Regions from separate parts of the Micromonospora sp. CA-248212 genome, predicted to be linked through region 2. Evidence: riboswitches for the same ligand, from Rfam matches in the RefSeq annotation. Region 2 holds a riboswitch; each other region holds the start of a gene.

Region 1 (5,617 bases), 2.8 Mb from region 2:
GAGGCGACGACCACGGCGTCGGGCGGGGTGTCGGGGACCGTCCGGGCGACGAGGCGGCGTACCGCGGTGTTCAGCACCGCGATCAGCGGGACGGAGACCAGCGCGCCGGTGATGCCCGCGAGCACCACGCCGGCCGCGATCCCGATGATCACCGCGAGCGGGTGGATGGCCACCGCCCGGCCCATGATGATGGGCTGGAGCACGTGCCCCTCGACCTGCTGCACGCCGATCACGGCGCCCAGGATGATCAGCGCGGTGACCGGGCCGCTGTCGACAAGCGCCACCAGCACGGCGACACCGCCGGAGAGCGCCGCACCGACGATCGGGATGAACGCGCCGAGGAACACCAGGGCGGCCAGCGGGAAGGCGAACGGCACGTCGAAGATGACCAGGAAGATGCCGATGCCGACGGCGTCGATGAAGGCGACCAGCACGGTCGCGCGGACATACGCGACGAGGGTCTGCCAGGCGGCCCGCCCGGCGTCGTCGACCTTCCAGCGGGCGGCCACCGGCAGCAGCCGGACGACGAAACGCCAGATCTTGTTGCCGTCGCGCAGGAAGAAGAACGTCGCGAACAGCACCAACAGCGTGCCGGTCAGCACCTCCGCCAGCGTCGCCGCGGTGCTCAGCGCGCCGCTGGTGAACTTCGAGGTGTTGTCGTTGATCCAGCCCTGCGCCTCGTCGATGTACCGGTCGAGCTGGGTGTCGGACAGGTGCAACGGGCCCGTCTTGAGCCAGTTCTGAATCTGCCGGACGCCCTGCGACGACTTCTCGCTCAGCTCCGGAACGCCCCGGATGAACTCGTTGACCACCAGGGTGAGCGTGCCGATGACCGCCGCCAGACCGCCGACCAGCACCACGGCCGTCGCCAGCGAACGGGGCAGCCGGGCCCGCAGCAGCCAACCCACGGCCGGCGCGAGCAACGCCGAGAGCAGCAACGCGATGGCCAACGGGATGATCACGATCCGGACCGTGCCGACGATCCGGAGCAGCGCCCAGGCCACCACACCGATCACGATCAGCCGCCAGCACCAGGCGGCGGCGATCCGCAGGCCGTGCGGCACGTCGGCGTCGTCCCGGCTGGACGTCGAGCTGTGCAGGTCCACCGGGGGCTCCGCGCCGACGACCGTGGCCTGCGCCGGGGCGGCCGGCCCGGGGACGGCCGGCGAGGCGATGCCGGGCGTCTCCGGCGCGTCGCTCGGGGTCTCCTGGGCGGCGCGTACCGACTTCTTTTCTGACTGGTAGGCGCGGCGCAGCCGCCCGCGTACCCGCTCGAAGCGGCTCAAGCGCACCTCCTGGCAGAAGAGTCGTCCGCCCACGGCGACAGGTCGGACAGCATACGTCCGTTCCCGACACCGTAGGGCAGTTCCGCCACACAATGCCCGCACGACCATGGGCGTAACCACCGGCGGCCGGTCAGCTGCGACACGGTAGCGTCTGCCCCGTGACCGCCGACCAGGATCTCGACTCCGGCCTGCCGATCCGCCTGCTGCACGACCGCGTGCTGGTGCGGATGGAGGGCAGCGAGGGCGAGCGTCGCTCCACCGCAGGAATCGTCATCCCGGCGACCGCAGCGGTCGGCAAGCGCCTCGCGTGGGCCACCGCCGTGGGTGTGGGGCCGAACGTCCGCGCCATCGTCTCCGGCGACCGGGTGCTCTTCGACCCCGACGACCGCTCCGAGGTCGAGCTGCACGGCCGCGGGTACGTGCTGCTGCGCGAGCGCGACGTGCACGCCGTGGCCGCCGAGCGGATCGAGAACGACCCCACCGGCCTCTACCTGTAGCCGCCCCGCCCCGGGCCCGACCGCTTCGTTTGTCGGACCGTACGACGGGAAGCCAGCCGGCGACCGTTGCCCTGGGGAGGGACGATGCCGGTATTCGTGAAGAAACTGCTGACCTGGGGCAGCGTCGCGTTCCTGATCTACTTCATGGCGTTCCGGCCGGACGGCGCGGCGCAGTTGTTCAAGGGGATCGGGGCGGCGTTGATCGCCATGGCCCAGGGACTCGGCGACTTCCTCACCACCCTGATGACCTGACCCCGCCGGCCGCGCCGCGAGACCGCCCGCCCGCGCTCAGGCGTTACCGGGCGGCCACGGCGCGGCGGGGCGCAGGCCGTGCCAACCGGGCGGCGGATAGTTGCCGACCGGGGGCGGCGGGGCGAGCACCACCGGAATGGGCACCACCGGCTCGTCGGGCGCGGACACCGATCGCTGCGTGCCGTCCGGAAAGCGCAGGTGGTACTGGCTACCGTCCCAGACACCGACCGGGGCCTGCGGGTCGCGGCCCACGAAGTACGACCGGTACGCGGTGATCGCCTCCAGGAGCTGCCGCTCCTCGACGGCGGTCCGTTCCCGGTCGGACGGCTTACGGTCCAGACCGCGCAGCGTCCCGTCCCGCAGCAGGGCCAGCCGGGTCGCGGCGAGCTGGTACCCGCGCATGGCACGCGCACCGGCGTCGCCGCCGACGCGGCGTGCCCAGCTCCGGGCGGCGTGCCGACGACCCAGGCTGCTCAGGGCGGCCACCTCCGGTGGGCTCAACCAGCCGGCGCGTACGTAGTCCGGCAGCGTCCGTTCGGTGAGCCGCCCTTCCCAGGCGCGCAGCCACACGGCCAGCCCGACCACGCCGAAGAACACCGGCACCATCAGGCCCAGGAAGCCGTACAGCATGATCACGGCCTCGCCGGTGGCCTGGGTGAGCGTCGGCAGCAGGTTCCACGTGCCGTGCAGCATCATCGCGAGCAGCAGGCCGGCGATCGGGGCCAGCACCCGGACCCGCCGGTCGGCGCTCCGGGAGGCCACGCCGAGCCCCACGCCGGTCATCGAGGTGAAGAGGGGATGGGCGAACCCGAACAGGAGGATCCGCACGATGAAGATGGCGATCACCTGTTGGGTGCCGGTCGCCGGGCCGTACCGGTCGGCACCGGCCGCGTAGCCGTACCCGCCCAGGTAGAGGATGTTCTCCACCATGGCGAAGCCGACCGCGGAGAGCCCGCAGTAGACCAGGCCGTCGGTGATCCCGGACCACTCCCGGCGGCGGAACACCAGCAGCAGGATCGGGCCGAGCGCCTTGGTCAACTCCTCGATGAACGGCGCCACCAGTACGCCGGTCAGCGCGTCCGGCAGCCCCCAGTCGGCGAATCGTCCGGCGGCGAACTCGTTGACGTTCAGCGAGGCGGCGGTGGAGACGAACGCCCCCCAGGCGAAGCAGAAGACCAGGTATTTCAGGGGTTCCGGTTCGTACCGGTCGAGCCAGAGGAAGCAGGCGACCAGCACCGGCACCGGCAGGATCGCGGCGCCCACCCCGATGAGCAGCGCGTCGAGGCCGAGCGACTGACCGAGGCGGACGACCATGAAGACCGCGCACGCGGCGATGAGCAGCACCACCCCGGCCAGCACCAGGAACCGCAGCCAGCCGAAGCGGCGCGGCGGCATCCCGGGTGACGTGCCGGCGGGCGGAACCGCGGGCGGGTGCGGCGGCGACGGCAGGGGTGCACCGGGCGGGGTGTCGGCCATGCGGTCAGCGTAGCCATCCCCCGCCGGCTGGTCCGGTCGCATCCACAGCCGCTATGCTGCCGGCAGGTCACGAGCGCCAGCGTCAAGCCCCGGCTTGCTGGCCGGCAACCCTCGTCGAGTTCGCGGTGGGGTGCCCCGGGTGATGACCGGGCCCAGCCCGATCGGCGTGCTGGGCAAGCGCGGACCCCGTCCCGATGCCATACCCGGGGTCCCTGACCCCGGAGGTTCCGGCGTGTCCGTCACCCTCGTACCCTCGCTGCCCAGCCTGCCCGCTCTCGCGTCCCCGCCGTCGGCGGCGCTCGACGTGCTGGGCGTGCCCGGCGAGATCAACCTCGACTACGCGGCCACCGCGCCGTGCGCGCGGGCCGCGGCCGACGCGGTCACCGAACTGCTGCCCTGGTACGCCAGCGTGCACCGGGGCGCGGGAGCGCTGTCGCGGCGCTGCACGCTGGCCTACGAGCGGGCCCGGCAGACCGTCGGCGACTTCCTCGGCGCGGGCGCCGATGACCACGTGGTCTTCACCCGCAACACCACGGACGCGCTCAACCTGCTGGCCCGGTCGTTGCCGGCCGGCACGACGGTGGTCACCTTCGCCGGTGAGCACCACGCGAACCTGCTGCCCTGGCCGCGCGGCTCGGTACGCCTGCCGGTACCCGCCAACCCGGCCGGGGCGGTACGCGATCTCGCCGCCGCGCTGACCGAACTGCGCCGCGACAGCAACCCCGCGCTGCCGGTGCTGGTCGCGGTGACCGGGGCGAGCAACGTGACCGGTGAGCTGTGGCCGGTCGCCGAACTGGCCCGGGTGGCCCACCGGCACGGCGCCCGGATCGTCCTCGACGCGGCGCAGCTCGCCCCGCACGTCCCGGTCGACAGGCGCACGCTCGACGTGGACTACCTGGCCGTCTCCGGCCACAAGCTGTACGCCCCGTTCGGCGCGGGTGTGCTCGTCGGCCGGGCGGACTGGCTGGACGCGGCCCCGCCGTACCTCGCCGGTGGAGGGGCCACCAGCCACGTCGGGCCGGCCACCCACGACGTGACCTGGGCGACCGGTCCGGCCCGGCACGAGGGCGGCACCCCCAACCTGCTCGGCGCGGTGGCGCTGGCGGCGGTGTGCGCGGCGTTGACCGACGCCGACCGGGTCGCGCTCGCCGCCCGCGAGCAGGCGTTGCTGGCCCGGCTCCGCGCCGGCCTCGCGGCCCTGCCGCACGTCGTGGAGTTGCGGACCTTCGGCCCGGACGCGCCCCGGGTCGGCATCGTGTCGTTCGTGGTCGCCGGCCAGGACTCGGCCACGGTGGCCGCCCGGCTCGCCGCCGAGCACCACATCGGCGTACGGGACGGGTTGTTCTGCGCCCACCCGCTGGCCCGGCGGCTGCTCGACGAGGCTGCCACGCGTACCGGCCGGAGGGATCTGCCGCCGACCGCGCTGCGTGCCAGCATCGGTCTGGGCAGCACCGCCGCCCAGGTGGACCGGCTGCTCGCGGCGCTCGCCGAGCTGGCCTGAGGCGCGTTCTCAGCCGACTGGCGGGGCGGTGGGTGGCTTCGGCGCGTCGCCCGGCTCGGCGGGCTCACCCACCGGCCGCTCCTGGTCCCCGAAGGAGGTGCGGATGCAGCGGTTCGCCTCCTCCTGCTCGATGCCGGAGGCCACCAGCAGGTCACTGGCCGTGGTGCGGATCTGGGCGATCACGACGCTGCCGGAGAAGCCCACCCCCTCCCCGTACGCGCGGCCGGCCTCGCTGACGGCCCGCAGCGACCGCTCCCGCGCCTTCTGCGGCTCCTCCCCCGCCGCGAACTCGTGTTTGAGCAGCCGGACCGACTCGGCGAGGTGGCCGATCGCGTCCGGCATGGGGTCGGGCACCGGCTCGTCGTCCTCGATCAGGGTGACGGACCGGCGGATCAGGGTGCCGGAGTTGCGCATCGCCCGGTCGATCGGGTCGGCCGCCTCCGCGTAGTGGACGAGTTCGTCCCGGCGGTGCCAGCGGGCCGGCGACAGGGTGGCGGTCTCCTTGGCGCCCTCGATCGCCTCGCTCAGGGTGGCCAGCTCGTCCTTGTTGTTGCGCAGCCGTTCCAGCGCCCGCTGGATGGTGGCGCGGTCCCCGGAGCGCAGGC
Region 2 (5,617 bases):
CCACCGTGCTGATCCCGCCCGAGGCCTTCCGGCCGGGCGGGGCCGCCAACGGCCGGGCACTGGCCTACCTGGCCCACCAGCATCTCGGCGGGGTGTTCGGCACCGTCTACGACCTCTCCACCATCGCGATCCTCTGGTTCGCGGGGGCGTCCGCGATGGCCGGGCTGCTGAACCTCGTACCCCGGTATCTGCCCCGCTACGGCATGGCGCCGACGTGGGCTCGCGCGGTCCGGCCGCTGGTCCTGGTGTTCACCGGCGTGGCGTTCCTCATCACGATCATTTTCTCCGCCAGCGTCGACGCGCAGGGCGGCGCGTACGCCACCGGGGTTCTGGTGTTGATCACCTCGGCGGCGACGGCCGTGACGCTCGCGGCGCGGCGGCGGCGTCAGCGCGGTCGCGCGGTCGCGTTCGGGGTCATCACGGTGGCGTTCGTCTACACCACCGTGGCGAACGTGGCAGAGCGGCCCGACGGCGTGAAGATCGCCGCCTGCTTCATCGGCGCGATGATCCTGGTGTCGGCGCTGTCGCGGGTGTCGCGGGCGTTCGAGCTGCGGGTCGACCGCGTCCAGCTCGACGAGCTGGCGAGCGCGATGATCGACGAGCGCTCCGGACGTCGCATCCGCCTGGTCGCGCACGAGCCGGAGCGCCGCGACCTCGCGGAGTACCGCGACAAGCTGGCCCAGACCATGGCGGACAACGACTTCCCCGACGACAGCGACGTGATCTTCGTCGAGGTCCGGGTCACCGATCCGTCGGACTTCGAGACGGGGTTGCTGGTACGCGGCAGCGTGGCGCACGACCGTTTCCCGGTGCTCAGCCTGGCCAGCTCCTCGGTGCCCAACGCGCTGGCCGCGCTGCTGTTGGAGATCCGCGACCGCAGCACGCGCCGCCCCCACATCTACTTCGAGTGGACCGAGGGCGGCCCGGCCCGCAACGTGCTGCGTTACCTGGCGTTCGGGCAGGGCGAGATCGTCTCGGTCACCCGGGAGATCCTGCGCCGCCAGGAGCCGGACCGGACGCGCCGGCCCCACGTGCACGCCGGCTGACCGGCTCGCCGAGCGCGGGTCGCGGCCGGTGAGGGTGGTCATATCGGCTGGACGACCGACCGGTGGCTGCTGCTAGCCTCGGCGCAGGTCATGAGTGCCAGCGCGAAGCCCCGGCTCGCTGGCCGGCAACCCTCCTCCGCGGTGGGGTGCCCCGGGTGAAGACCAGGCACCGGCGGGACGTCGGTGCAAGCGTGGCCTGGCACCCAGGTCAGCACCAAGACCCGGGAGACCGCATGCACATCCTCAGCCCCACGCCACCGGCCAGCCGCCGTACGCCGGCCCTGACCCGGCGCCGCCACGTGGACCTGATGCGAATGCGCAGCGCGGCGTGTACCGCCGCCTAAAGCGCTAACCCCTCCCCACCCCGCCTCACCCTTCTTCGCGTCGATCATGAAGTTGTTGCCCGCCTGACCGGCGTGTCGCGGCAATAACTTCATGGTCGACGGGATCGACGCATCCCTTTGGAGTTAGTTATGCGTATTTCTTCTCGTTTTGTTGCTGTTGGGGTTTCTTTGTTGACCGTTGGTTTGCTGGGTGCCTGCTCTGACGGGGGTGACTCTTCGGCGGGTGGCGGCGGGAACCCGTACGGTCTGGCGCAGCCGGGTGTGCTGCGGGCCGGCACGCTGACCGACGCCCCGCCCAACGTGTACCTCAAGGACGGCAAGTTCACCGGCTTCGACAACGACCTGCTGACCGCCGTGGCCGGCAAGCTCGGCCTGAAGGTGGAGTTCGTCGGCACCGACTTCTCCGCGCTGCTCTCCCAGGTCAACAACCACAAGTTCGACGTCGGAAGCTCCTCGATCACCATCACGGAGGCGCGCAAGAAGACCGTCGACTTCGGCAACGGGTACGACTTCGGCTACTTCGGGCTGGACGTGCCGGCCGGCTCGCCGATCAAGGGATTCGACCAGCTCACCGGCGAGCGTGTCGTGGTGGTGCAGGGCACCGTCCAGGACGACTACGCCACCGGCAAGCAGCTCGACCCGGTCCGCGTGCCGGACTACAACGGCGCGATCAACCAGCTCAAGGCGGGCACGGCCGACGCCTGGATCGCACCGGCCGAGATCGGCGAGAAGTCCGCCGCCGACAGCAACGGCAAGATCACCGTGGCGGCCAAGCAGCTCAGCCCGGCGCCGACCGCGTACGCCGTCGCCAAGGGCAGCGACAAGCTGCGCGAGGCGCTGAACAAGGCCCTCGACGAGGTCATCGCCGACGGCACCTGGAGCCGGTTGCAGGCGCAGTACTACCCGGGCCGGCCGATCCCGGCGGACTTCAAGCCGGGCAGCGGCAAGGCGACAGCCCCGTCCGCGTCCGGGTCGGCGCAACCGTCGGCGTCCGCGTCGGCCGCCTCCTGAGCGGCCGGCGGTGACGAGCGAGCAGGGCGGCAGGAGAGGCGAACGATGGATCCGTTGAGCACCCTCTGGGAAACGTTCTTCGACGTCGACGCGATGCGCGAGGCGTTGCCCGAGATGCTGACCGTCGGGCTGCCCAACACGCTGATCCTGGCGGTCTCCGCCGCCCTGCTCGGCACGGTGCTGGGTCTGCTGCTGGCCGTGGCCGGCATCTCCCGCAGTCGGTGGCTACGCTGGCCGGCGCGCGTCTACACGGACGTGTTCCGAGGGCTGCCGGCCGCGGCGACGATCCTGCTGATCGGCGTCGGGTTGGCGCCGCTGGGCATGCGGGTCTGGGGACCGGAACCGTACCCGCTGGGCATCCTCGCGCTGTCGCTGATCGCCGCCGCGTACATCGGGGAGATCTTCCGCTCCGGCATCCAGTCGGTGGAGGCCGCCCAACTGGAGGGCGCCCGGGCGCTCGGCTTCTCCTGGGCCGACGCGATGCGGCTGGTGATCATCCCGCAGGGCATCCGGCGGGTGCTGCCCGCCTGGGTCAACCAGCTCATCGCGCTGATCAAGGACTCCAGTCTGGTGTACTTCCTCGGCCTGGTGGCCAGCCAGCGCGAGCTGTTCCGGATCGGGCAGGACTACGCGGCCACCACCGGGAACGAATCCGCGCTGCTGCTGGCGGGCCTGTTCTACCTGGCGTTGACCGTCCCGCTGACCCACCTCGTCAACTGGATCGACCGGCGGCTGCGCCACGGCCGCCCGGCCACCGCGCCGGACGACGAGGACGACGACACGGCGCTGCCCGCCACGACGCAGGGAGACCGGCGATGACCACGACCTCGGTGAGCGTGCAGGCGCGCGACGTCCACCTGGCCTTCGGGCCGAACCGCGTGCTGCGCGGCGTCGACCTGACCGTGCCCCGCGGCGCGACGGCCTGCGTGATCGGACCGTCCGGTTCGGGCAAGTCCACCCTGCTGCGTACGCTCAACCGCCTCATCGAACCCGACCGCGGCGACGTGCTGCTGGACGGACGCAGCGTGCTGCGGGACGACCCGGACGCGCTACGCCAGCGGGTCGGCATGGTGTTCCAGCAGTTCAACCTCTTTCCGCACCTGAGCGTGCTGCGCAACGTCACGCTGGCGCTGCGCCGACTGCGCAAGCTCGGCCAGGACGAGGCGGTCCAGGTCGCCCGCGCGCAGTTGGAGCTGGTGGGGCTCGCCGGCAAGGCCGACGCCCGGCCCGCGCAGCTCTCCGGCGGTCAGCAGCAGCGGGTGGCGATCGCCCGGGCGCTGGCGCTGCGACCCGAGGTGATGCTCTTCGACGAGGCCACCTCGGCGCTCGACCCGGAGCTGGTCAAGGGGGTCCTCGGGGTGATGGCCGACCTGTCCGCCGCCGGAATGACCATGGTGGTGGTCACCCACGAGATGGGCTTCGCCCGGCAGGTCGCCGACACCGTGGCCTTCATGGACCGGGGCGTGGTGCTGGAGGCCGGCCCGCCGGAGCGGATCTTCGAGGGGGCCGAGCATCCCCGGCTGCGAAGCTTCCTCGCCCAGGTGCTCTGAGGAGACCGCTCAGCCAGCCTGGTGGCGCAGGTGCGCGGCGAACGCCTGCAGGTCGCCGAGCAGTTCCAGGATGGCGTTGCGGTAGGCCACCGACGCCCACAGGTGCAGCTCCTCGTCGTCCAGCCCGCCGAACGCGAGCGACAGCGCCTTGCGGCGACGTCGGTCGAGCACCTTGTGCGGGCGCGCGAGCAGGTCACCCTCGCGCCGCAACGCCTGGAGGTAGGCGGCCACCGCCTCCTGGTAGTGCCGCCCGGCGACCCGTTCCAGCAGGGTGAACTCGAAGACGTTCAACGCCGCCTCGGAATCCCAGTACGCGCTGTCGCGCACCGGCGCGCTCGCCACGTGCCGGCCCATGGCGTGCCGGGCCTCGTAGAGCAGCAGCACACCCCGGCCGGTGGTGCTCAGCGGCCGGCGCGGCGTCGGCAGCCGCAGCGTCCGCACCGGCGCGGCGGCGGTCAGGTCCACCGCACCTGCGTACGTCGGCAGGCGCTGCGTCGTCGACGCCGGCTCGGGCAGCAGGCAGGCCAGCTCCTGGTAGGGCACCGGGCCGCCGGAGGGCAGGGCGCGTACGGTCGCCTCGTGCAGCTCGCCGAGCGGCCGGTCGTCCGGGGGACGCCCCGGCGGCAGCGTGAGCACGAGGCCGTTGGCGCCGGGCACGGGCACAGCCAGCACGCAGGAGTTACGCAGGAACGCCCAGGTCGCCGCCGCTTCGCGGATACCACTCGCCACGGCCTGCGCGTCCGCCCGCCAGTCCTGGGCGATCCGTAGCCGCCGCGCCAGGTCGGCGGTGGCCGCGCCGTCGTGCGGATACAGCTCCCGTACGGCCCGGGGCAGCGACCCGGGGCGCAGCGCCAACGGGTCACCGGTGGGCGCGGGCACGGCGTGCCTCGGGCAGTCGGCGTCGGAGTGCGGGTCACCGTCGACCGCGTGGCAGTCGCCCAGCCAGCTCGCCCCGGGTGGTCCTGGCGGACGGGCGAACGCCAGGTGGGGCAACCGTCCGGTACGCAGGACCGTCTCGTACTGCGGCCGGGCGCGACCGGCCCGCAGCCCGTCCAGCGGCAGCACGGGGGCGAGGGTCACCACGGCGGCGAGGACTACGCAGTGCGGGCAGGCGTCGCGGACGCGGTAGCGCCGGAGGTGGTCCACGCCGGGCTGTTCCCACTGGACGCCGACGACGGCACCCTCCTGCGCCATCAGGTAGAGAAACCCGGTGGCGACACGCTCGCGGGTGACCGAGGCCAGCTCGTCGAGGAACTGCCGCTCGGTGACCACCCGCGGCTCGGCCGCGCTCGCCCCGCTGGTCATGGACACCCCCACCCGGACCGAACGCATCGACGATCGCCGAATGGCTTTCACCGTACCCGCCGACGACCTGCCCGAATGCCCCGTACCCGGCCGAGCCCATGTCACCAATCCGTCACGGGATACCGCCGCTGGTCACTCGTTCGGGTTGCGGCCCAGCAGTCGGATCTCCTCGTTGTCCAACGCCGACTGGAGCTCCTGGAGCACCAGGTCGTCGATCTCCCGGTTGTCGCGCAGCCGCGTCAGCTCCCGTCGCTTGTGGGCGAGGACGCCGAGACGCAGCCGGAGCTCCAGCTTGCGCTCCTGAGCGGTCCGACCACCGGTCTCGTTGAGGTCGGCCAGGTGTCGCTGGTACTCGGCGCGC
Region 3 (5,617 bases), 2.8 Mb from region 2:
TCGACGGCGGCGCGAATCTGCTGCTGGGTGGCATTTCCTTGATCCGCAGCCTGTGCGAGCGCCGCCTTGACTTCCTCGATGCTCGCCATGCGCGCCTCCCGACCTTCGATGCGAAGCGATGTCGCGCCGCGTGTCGAAGCGGACACTATCCGACATCTGCGCGCTGCCGCAGTCCCGGCTGCCAGGTCGAGGCGCTGCCCCCGCGCCCCTCGGCGGCAGCGCTTGCCCCATTTTCAGGGCAGCTCGACAGGGTGTACGGACACCACGCCAGCCGGTACGTTGAGGGCTCGGGAGCGCTCCCAGCGTCGGTGACGGCCATCGTGGTGGGCGGTCAAAACAGGGCAAATCGCAGCTTCGGCCTCGCGCGCTTCAGGTTCTTCCGCCGGGGATTTTCCCACTAGCAAGGAATTTATTAACATCGATGGCTTGAGGCCCCACCATGGAAGAGGTCTGTTCCCTTCGATGGAGGTCTCCATGAACGTCTCTCGGCTCGGCGGGCCGACCCTGTCCCTCTTCCGCATCGTGATCGGCCTGCTGTTCACCCTGCACGGCCTCGCGTCGGTCTTCGGGTTGTTCGGCGGCAACTCGACGACCGGCAAGGCCATACCGCTCGGCACCTGGCCGGGCTGGTGGGCCGCCCTGATCCAGCTCATCTGCGGCGCGCTGGTGCTGGTCGGACTCTTCGCCCGACCCGCCGCGCTGCTCGCGTCCGGCTCGATGGCGTACGCCTACTTCGTCGTGCACCAGCCGGACGACCTGCTGCCGCTGCGCAACGGCGGTGAGCTGGCAGCCCTCTTCTGCTGGTCGTTCCTGCTGGTCGCGACGCTCGGCGCGGGCCCGTGGGCGCTCGACTCGGTGCTCTTCAAGCGGCGTGCCGAGGTGCCGTCGATGGCCGAGCCCAGCCCGGTCAACGCCTGACCGACCCGTAACGCGCGTCGCCGGAGCCTCGGCGTGTCGGCTCCGGCGACGCGTGCGCGGACGGGTCAGCCAAAGGGCGTGGACAGGTCAGTCAAGGGCGTGGACGGGTCAGGCCGCAGGGCGGGGAGTGAGGACCGCGTCCAGGAGGCCGGGGTAGAGCTTGTCCACCTCGTCGCGGCGCAGCCGGACCAGGCGGCTCGTGCCGGCGGCCCGGGTACGCGTCAGGCCGGCCTCGCGCAGCACCTTCAGATGGTGGCTCCGGGTCGCCTTCGAGACGCCGAAGTCGAAGCTGCCGCAGGCCGCCTCGCCGCCCTCGGCGAGCGCCCGGACGATCTGCAACCGCACGTCATCGGCGAGCGCGGCCAGTACGGCGGTGACCGGTACGGCGGTCAGGTCGGGTTCGTGCAGCTCCATGTGACCAGCCTAACCCTTGTTCGACAACGATCGAACAACACCCTAAGGTCGGTGTTGTTGGTTCGAAGATACTCGAACATTGGAGCTGACGATGCGATCCCGCGCCGCCGCCTACCCGCTGCTCGCCGCGCTCGCCTGGGGTGCGATGTTCCCGATCCTGGCCACCGCGCTGGCGAGGGTCGACCCGCTCAACCTGACCACCGCCCGCTATCTGTTCGCCGCCGTCATCCTGGTCGGCATCCTGCTGTTCCGCGAGGGGTCTGCCGCGCTGCGCCTCGGCGGTCGGGGAGTCGAGGTGGTGGTGCTGGGTGTCGTCGGCTTCGCCGGCTTCAACCTGCTCACCAACCTGGCCCTCGAACACGCGGCCCCGCAGCAGATCTCCCTGTTCGTGGCGACCACCCCGATCATCACCCAACTGGTCCGGTGGGCCCGGGACGGCGTACGGCCGAAGCCTGCCCTGCTGACCCTCTCCCTGGTGGCGCTCCTCGGCGTCGGCCTGGTGATCACCCGCGGAAGCCTGGCCGGGCTCGGCCAGTTCGGTCTCGGCGGCCTCATGATGATCGGCGCGGTGCTCGGCTGGGCCATCTACACCCACGGCGCGACCCGGTTCGGCGCGTGGTCACCGCTGCGCTTCACCACGCTGACCGCGCTCGCCGGCACGGCCGCCATGGTGGTCGCGAGCATCGGCGCCGACGCCGTCGGGTGGCAGCACGCGCCGGCCGCCGCCGACCTGGTGGCGGTCACCCCCCAACTGGCGTACGCGGTGCTCGTCGCCGCCGTCGTCGCGGTGCTGGCCTGGAACACCGGCGTGCAGCGGCTGGGCGCGGCCAACGCCGCCCTGTTCATGAACCTCGTCCCGGTGACCACGTTCGTCGTGCAGATCGCCCGTGGCTACCGGCCGGAGGGGGTCGAACTGGTCGGCGCGGCGATCACCATCGCCGCCCTGGTCGCCGCGAACCTCGCGGCGCGCACCCGCACCCGGCCCTCGTCGTCGCCCCGGTCGACGGCGGTCACCGATCCCGTCGCGGTAGTCGACCCGGTGGCGGTGGCGGCCCGCTGACCCACTGGCTGGGATGCCCGGTGGAGGCGCCGGGCAACGTTGCCTAGACTTGACGGCACAACTACATACCTCATCCAGAGGGGCTGAGGGATACGGCCCGACGACGCCCCGGCAACCACCCCGCGCGCTCACCGCTGAGCGACCCGCGGGGCAGGTGCCAATTCCGTCCCCGCCGCACCGTGCGATGCGGGGAAAGATGAGAGGACTCTCGACATGACGTCGACGCTCGCCGCCTCCGGCATCGACACCTCCGCCAGCCCCGCCCGCGCCCTCGTCTGCCGCGCCTGTTCGGCCCGCTACCCGCTCGCCGCCCAGCACGCCTGTTACGAGTGTTTCGGTCCGCTGGAAGTCGACTACGACACCGCGGCCCTCGCCACGGTCACCCGCGAGCAGATCGAGGCCGGCCCGGACAACATCTGGCGGTACGCCGCGCTGCTGCCCGCCGGGCAGGACCCGGCCACCCGGGTCACCCTCGACCCGGGGCTGACCCCGCTGGTGGCGGCCCCGCACCTCGCCGCCGAGCTGGGCATCACCGCGCCGCTCTGGGTCAAGGACGACAGCGCCAACCCGACCCACTCGTTCAAGGACCGGGTCGTCTCGGTGGCGCTGACCGCCGCGAAGGCGCTCGGGTTCACCCGGTTCGCCTGCGCCTCCACCGGCAACCTGGCCAACTCGGTGGCCGCGCACGCCGCCCGCGCCGGCGTGCCCTCGATCGTCTTCATCCCCAGCGACCTGGAGCAGGGCAAGGTCATCACCACCGCTGTGTACGGCGGCGAACTGGTCGCCATCGACGGCTCGTACGACGACGTCAACCGGCTCTGCGGCGAGCTGGTGGAGACCGACGAGTTCGAGGACACGGCGTTCGTCAACGTGAACGTCCGGCCGTACTACGCGGAAGGCTCCAAGACCCTCGGGTACGAGGTGGCCGAGCAGCTCGGCTGGCGGATCCCCGCCCAGGTGGTCATCCCGATGGCCAGCGGCGAGCTGCTCACCAAGATTGACAAGGCCTTCTCCGAGCTGGTCGAGATCGGCCTGGTCGAGGCCCCGGCGGGCGGCTGGAAGGTGTTCGGGGCGCAGTCGGCCGGCTGCAACCCGATCGCGACGGCCCTGCACGCCGACACCGACACGATCATCCCGGTCAAGCCCACCGGCATCGCCAAGTCGCTCAACATCGGCGACCCGGCCGCCGGCCTCTACGCCCTGGAGGCGGTGCGCCGCACCGGCGGGTGGATGGAGTACGCCGACGACGACGAGATCCGCGCCGGCATCCGCGACCTGGCCCGTACCACCGGGGTGTTCGCCGAGACGGCGGGCGGCGTCACCGCGGCGGTGCTGCGCAAGCTGGTCGAGTCCGGCCGGCTCGACCCCACGGCGGAGACGGTCATCTTCAACACCGGCGAAGGACTGAAGACGATCGACGCGGTGGCCGCCCAGGTCGGCCCGACCCACCAGATCAAGCCGTCCCTGCGTGCCGCCCGCGACGCCGGCCTGCTCGGCTGAATCCACCGGGTGACTGGATTTTCGCTGTGAGTGTGGAAAACCCGCCGCGCAGGACTTGACGGCAGGAACCGGACGGCGCAAGATGCTCCGTGCGGGAGGGCATTTCGCCGAAGACTTTTGAAGTTCTTGCGACCCAACGCCGGAGGCGTTGTGCGAGTGTCCCTCCCGACCACGTCCGACAGGGCCAGCGAAAATTCGCTGGCCCTGTCGCTTTTGCACCTGCCAGGCTCGCCCACATGAGCATCACGATCGCGCCGTTCGACGGCACCGACCGGACCGCGGTCGACGAGGCGTACCGGATCGGAGCGGCGGCCACCGAGGCCGACCTGCCCGACTTCCCGCCGTCCTGCCGGCAACGCTTCGACGCCCAATTTCACACCCCGATGCCCGGCACCCGCTCCCTCTGGGCGCTGGCCCGGCTGGACGGGGTGCCCGCCGGTTACCTTCAGCTCGACCTGCCGCAGCTCGACAACACCGACAACGCCACCGCCGAGCTGACGGTCCGTCCGGACCTGCGTCGCCGGGGCGTCGGCCGGGCCCTGCACGAGTACGGGGTACGCCTGCTCCGCGAGCACGACCGCAAACGGGTAGTCGTGATGGCTGTCGCCGCGCTGCCCGGCGGTCCGGCCCGACCGGCGGCGGGCGCGGCGTTCGCCACCGCGATGGGCGCGCACTCCGCGCTGGCCGAGGTGCGCCGCCGGCTGGCCATCGCCGACATCGACCGGGTCGCGCTGCGAGCGGCCCTGGCCGAGGCCCAGCCCCGCGCCGAGGGCTACCGGTCCGTCTCCTGGCAGGGCACCACCCCGCCGGAGTACCTGGCGGACATCGCCTACCTGGACGGCCGGCTCATGACGGACGCGCCCATGGGCGACGTGCAGTGGGAACCCGAGCAGGTCGACGCCGAGCGCATCCGGGGCAACGAACGCGCCCTGGACGCCCGGGGTCGGCGGCGCTACCACCTCGCGATGCGACACGAGGCGTCCGGCCGGCTGGTCGCCTGGACCCTGCTCGACGTGGGCGCCTCCGTCGACTGGCACGCGTACCAGCAGATCACCCTCGTCGACCCGGCCCACCGTGGTCACCGGCTGGGCCTCATCGCCAAGGCCGAGAACCTGCACCACCTGCTCACCCACGAGCCCGCCGTACGCGTCATCGACACCTGGAACGCGGCGAGCAACAGCTACATGGTGGCGATCAACGAGCAGCTCGGGTTCCACCCGGTGGACGCCTGGGACAACTGGCAGCTCACTCTCTGACGGGTATCCGCCGCTACTGCTCGCGGACCTTGCTCAGGCATGATGGCGGCATGACGGAGACCCCGCATCCCCTGTACGACAGGCACGCCGACACCCTCAACCGTGCGCTGACCGCGATCACGGAGCGGGGCTACTGGTCCGCCTATCCCGAGTCCCCCAGCCCCCGGGTGTACGGCGAGACCGCCGCCGCCGACGGCAAGGCCGCCTTCGAGGCGTACCTCGGTGCTGACTTTCCCCTCGACCAGCCCGCCGCTGGCGAGCGGATCGCCACCGAGACGAGCCCGTTCGGCGTCGACCTGGCGGTGCGGTACCCGCACGCCGGCACCGACGAGTTGGTCGCCGCCGCGTCCGCCGCGCTGCCGGCCTGGCGCGACGCCGGCCCGCAGGCCCGGGTGGGCGTCTGCCTGGAGATCCTCGACCGGCTGCACAAGCACATCTTCGAGCTGGCCAACGCGGTGCAGTTCACCAG

The links. A riboswitch is a leader RNA that binds a small molecule or an ion and turns the genes downstream of it on or off. The one in region 2 is predicted to bind S-adenosylmethionine.
Region 1: it holds a riboswitch for S-adenosylmethionine, as region 2 does, so the genes downstream of both, ACQP03_RS31725 (aminotransferase class V-fold PLP-dependent enzyme) here and ACQP03_RS11375 (ABC transporter substrate-binding protein) in region 2, are expected to answer to the same signal.
Region 3: it holds a riboswitch for S-adenosylmethionine, as region 2 does, so the genes downstream of both, thrC (threonine synthase) here and ACQP03_RS11375 (ABC transporter substrate-binding protein) in region 2, are expected to answer to the same signal.

The regions. Positions count from the first base shown of each region.
Region 1 covers NZ_CP192023.1:6,736,299-6,741,915, forward strand. Annotated here, with positions in the region: gene ACQP03_RS31705 (AI-2E family transporter) at 1-1,286, opposite strand, end outside; gene ACQP03_RS31710 (GroES family chaperonin) at 1,445-1,783, shown strand; gene ACQP03_RS31715 (hypothetical protein) at 1,868-2,035, shown strand; gene ACQP03_RS31720 (PrsW family intramembrane metalloprotease) at 2,072-3,553, opposite strand; SAM riboswitch class IV at 3,577-3,697, shown strand; gene ACQP03_RS31725 (aminotransferase class V-fold PLP-dependent enzyme) at 3,777-5,012, shown strand; gene ACQP03_RS31730 (FUSC family protein) at 5,022-5,617, opposite strand, start outside.
Region 2 covers NZ_CP192023.1:2,322,216-2,327,832, reverse strand. Annotated here, with positions in the region: gene ACQP03_RS11380 (amino acid transporter) at 1-1,046, shown strand, start outside; SAM riboswitch class IV at 1,133-1,244, shown strand; gene ACQP03_RS11375 (ABC transporter substrate-binding protein) at 1,562-2,401, shown strand; gene ACQP03_RS11370 (amino acid ABC transporter permease) at 2,447-3,220, shown strand; gene ACQP03_RS11365 (amino acid ABC transporter ATP-binding protein) at 3,217-3,951, shown strand; gene ACQP03_RS11360 (hypothetical protein) at 3,961-5,256, opposite strand; gene ACQP03_RS11355 (Na+/H+ antiporter) at 5,389-5,617, opposite strand, start outside.
Region 3 covers NZ_CP192023.1:6,757,187-6,762,803, reverse strand. Annotated here, with positions in the region: gene ACQP03_RS31825 (hypothetical protein) at 1-89, opposite strand, end outside; gene ACQP03_RS31820 (DoxX family protein) at 475-918, shown strand; gene ACQP03_RS31815 (ArsR/SmtB family transcription factor) at 1,027-1,332, opposite strand; gene ACQP03_RS31810 (DMT family transporter) at 1,424-2,392, shown strand; SAM riboswitch class I at 2,460-2,595, shown strand; gene thrC (threonine synthase) at 2,606-3,892, shown strand; gene ACQP03_RS31800 (GNAT family N-acetyltransferase) at 4,129-5,148, shown strand; gene paaN (phenylacetic acid degradation protein PaaN) at 5,199-5,617, shown strand, end outside.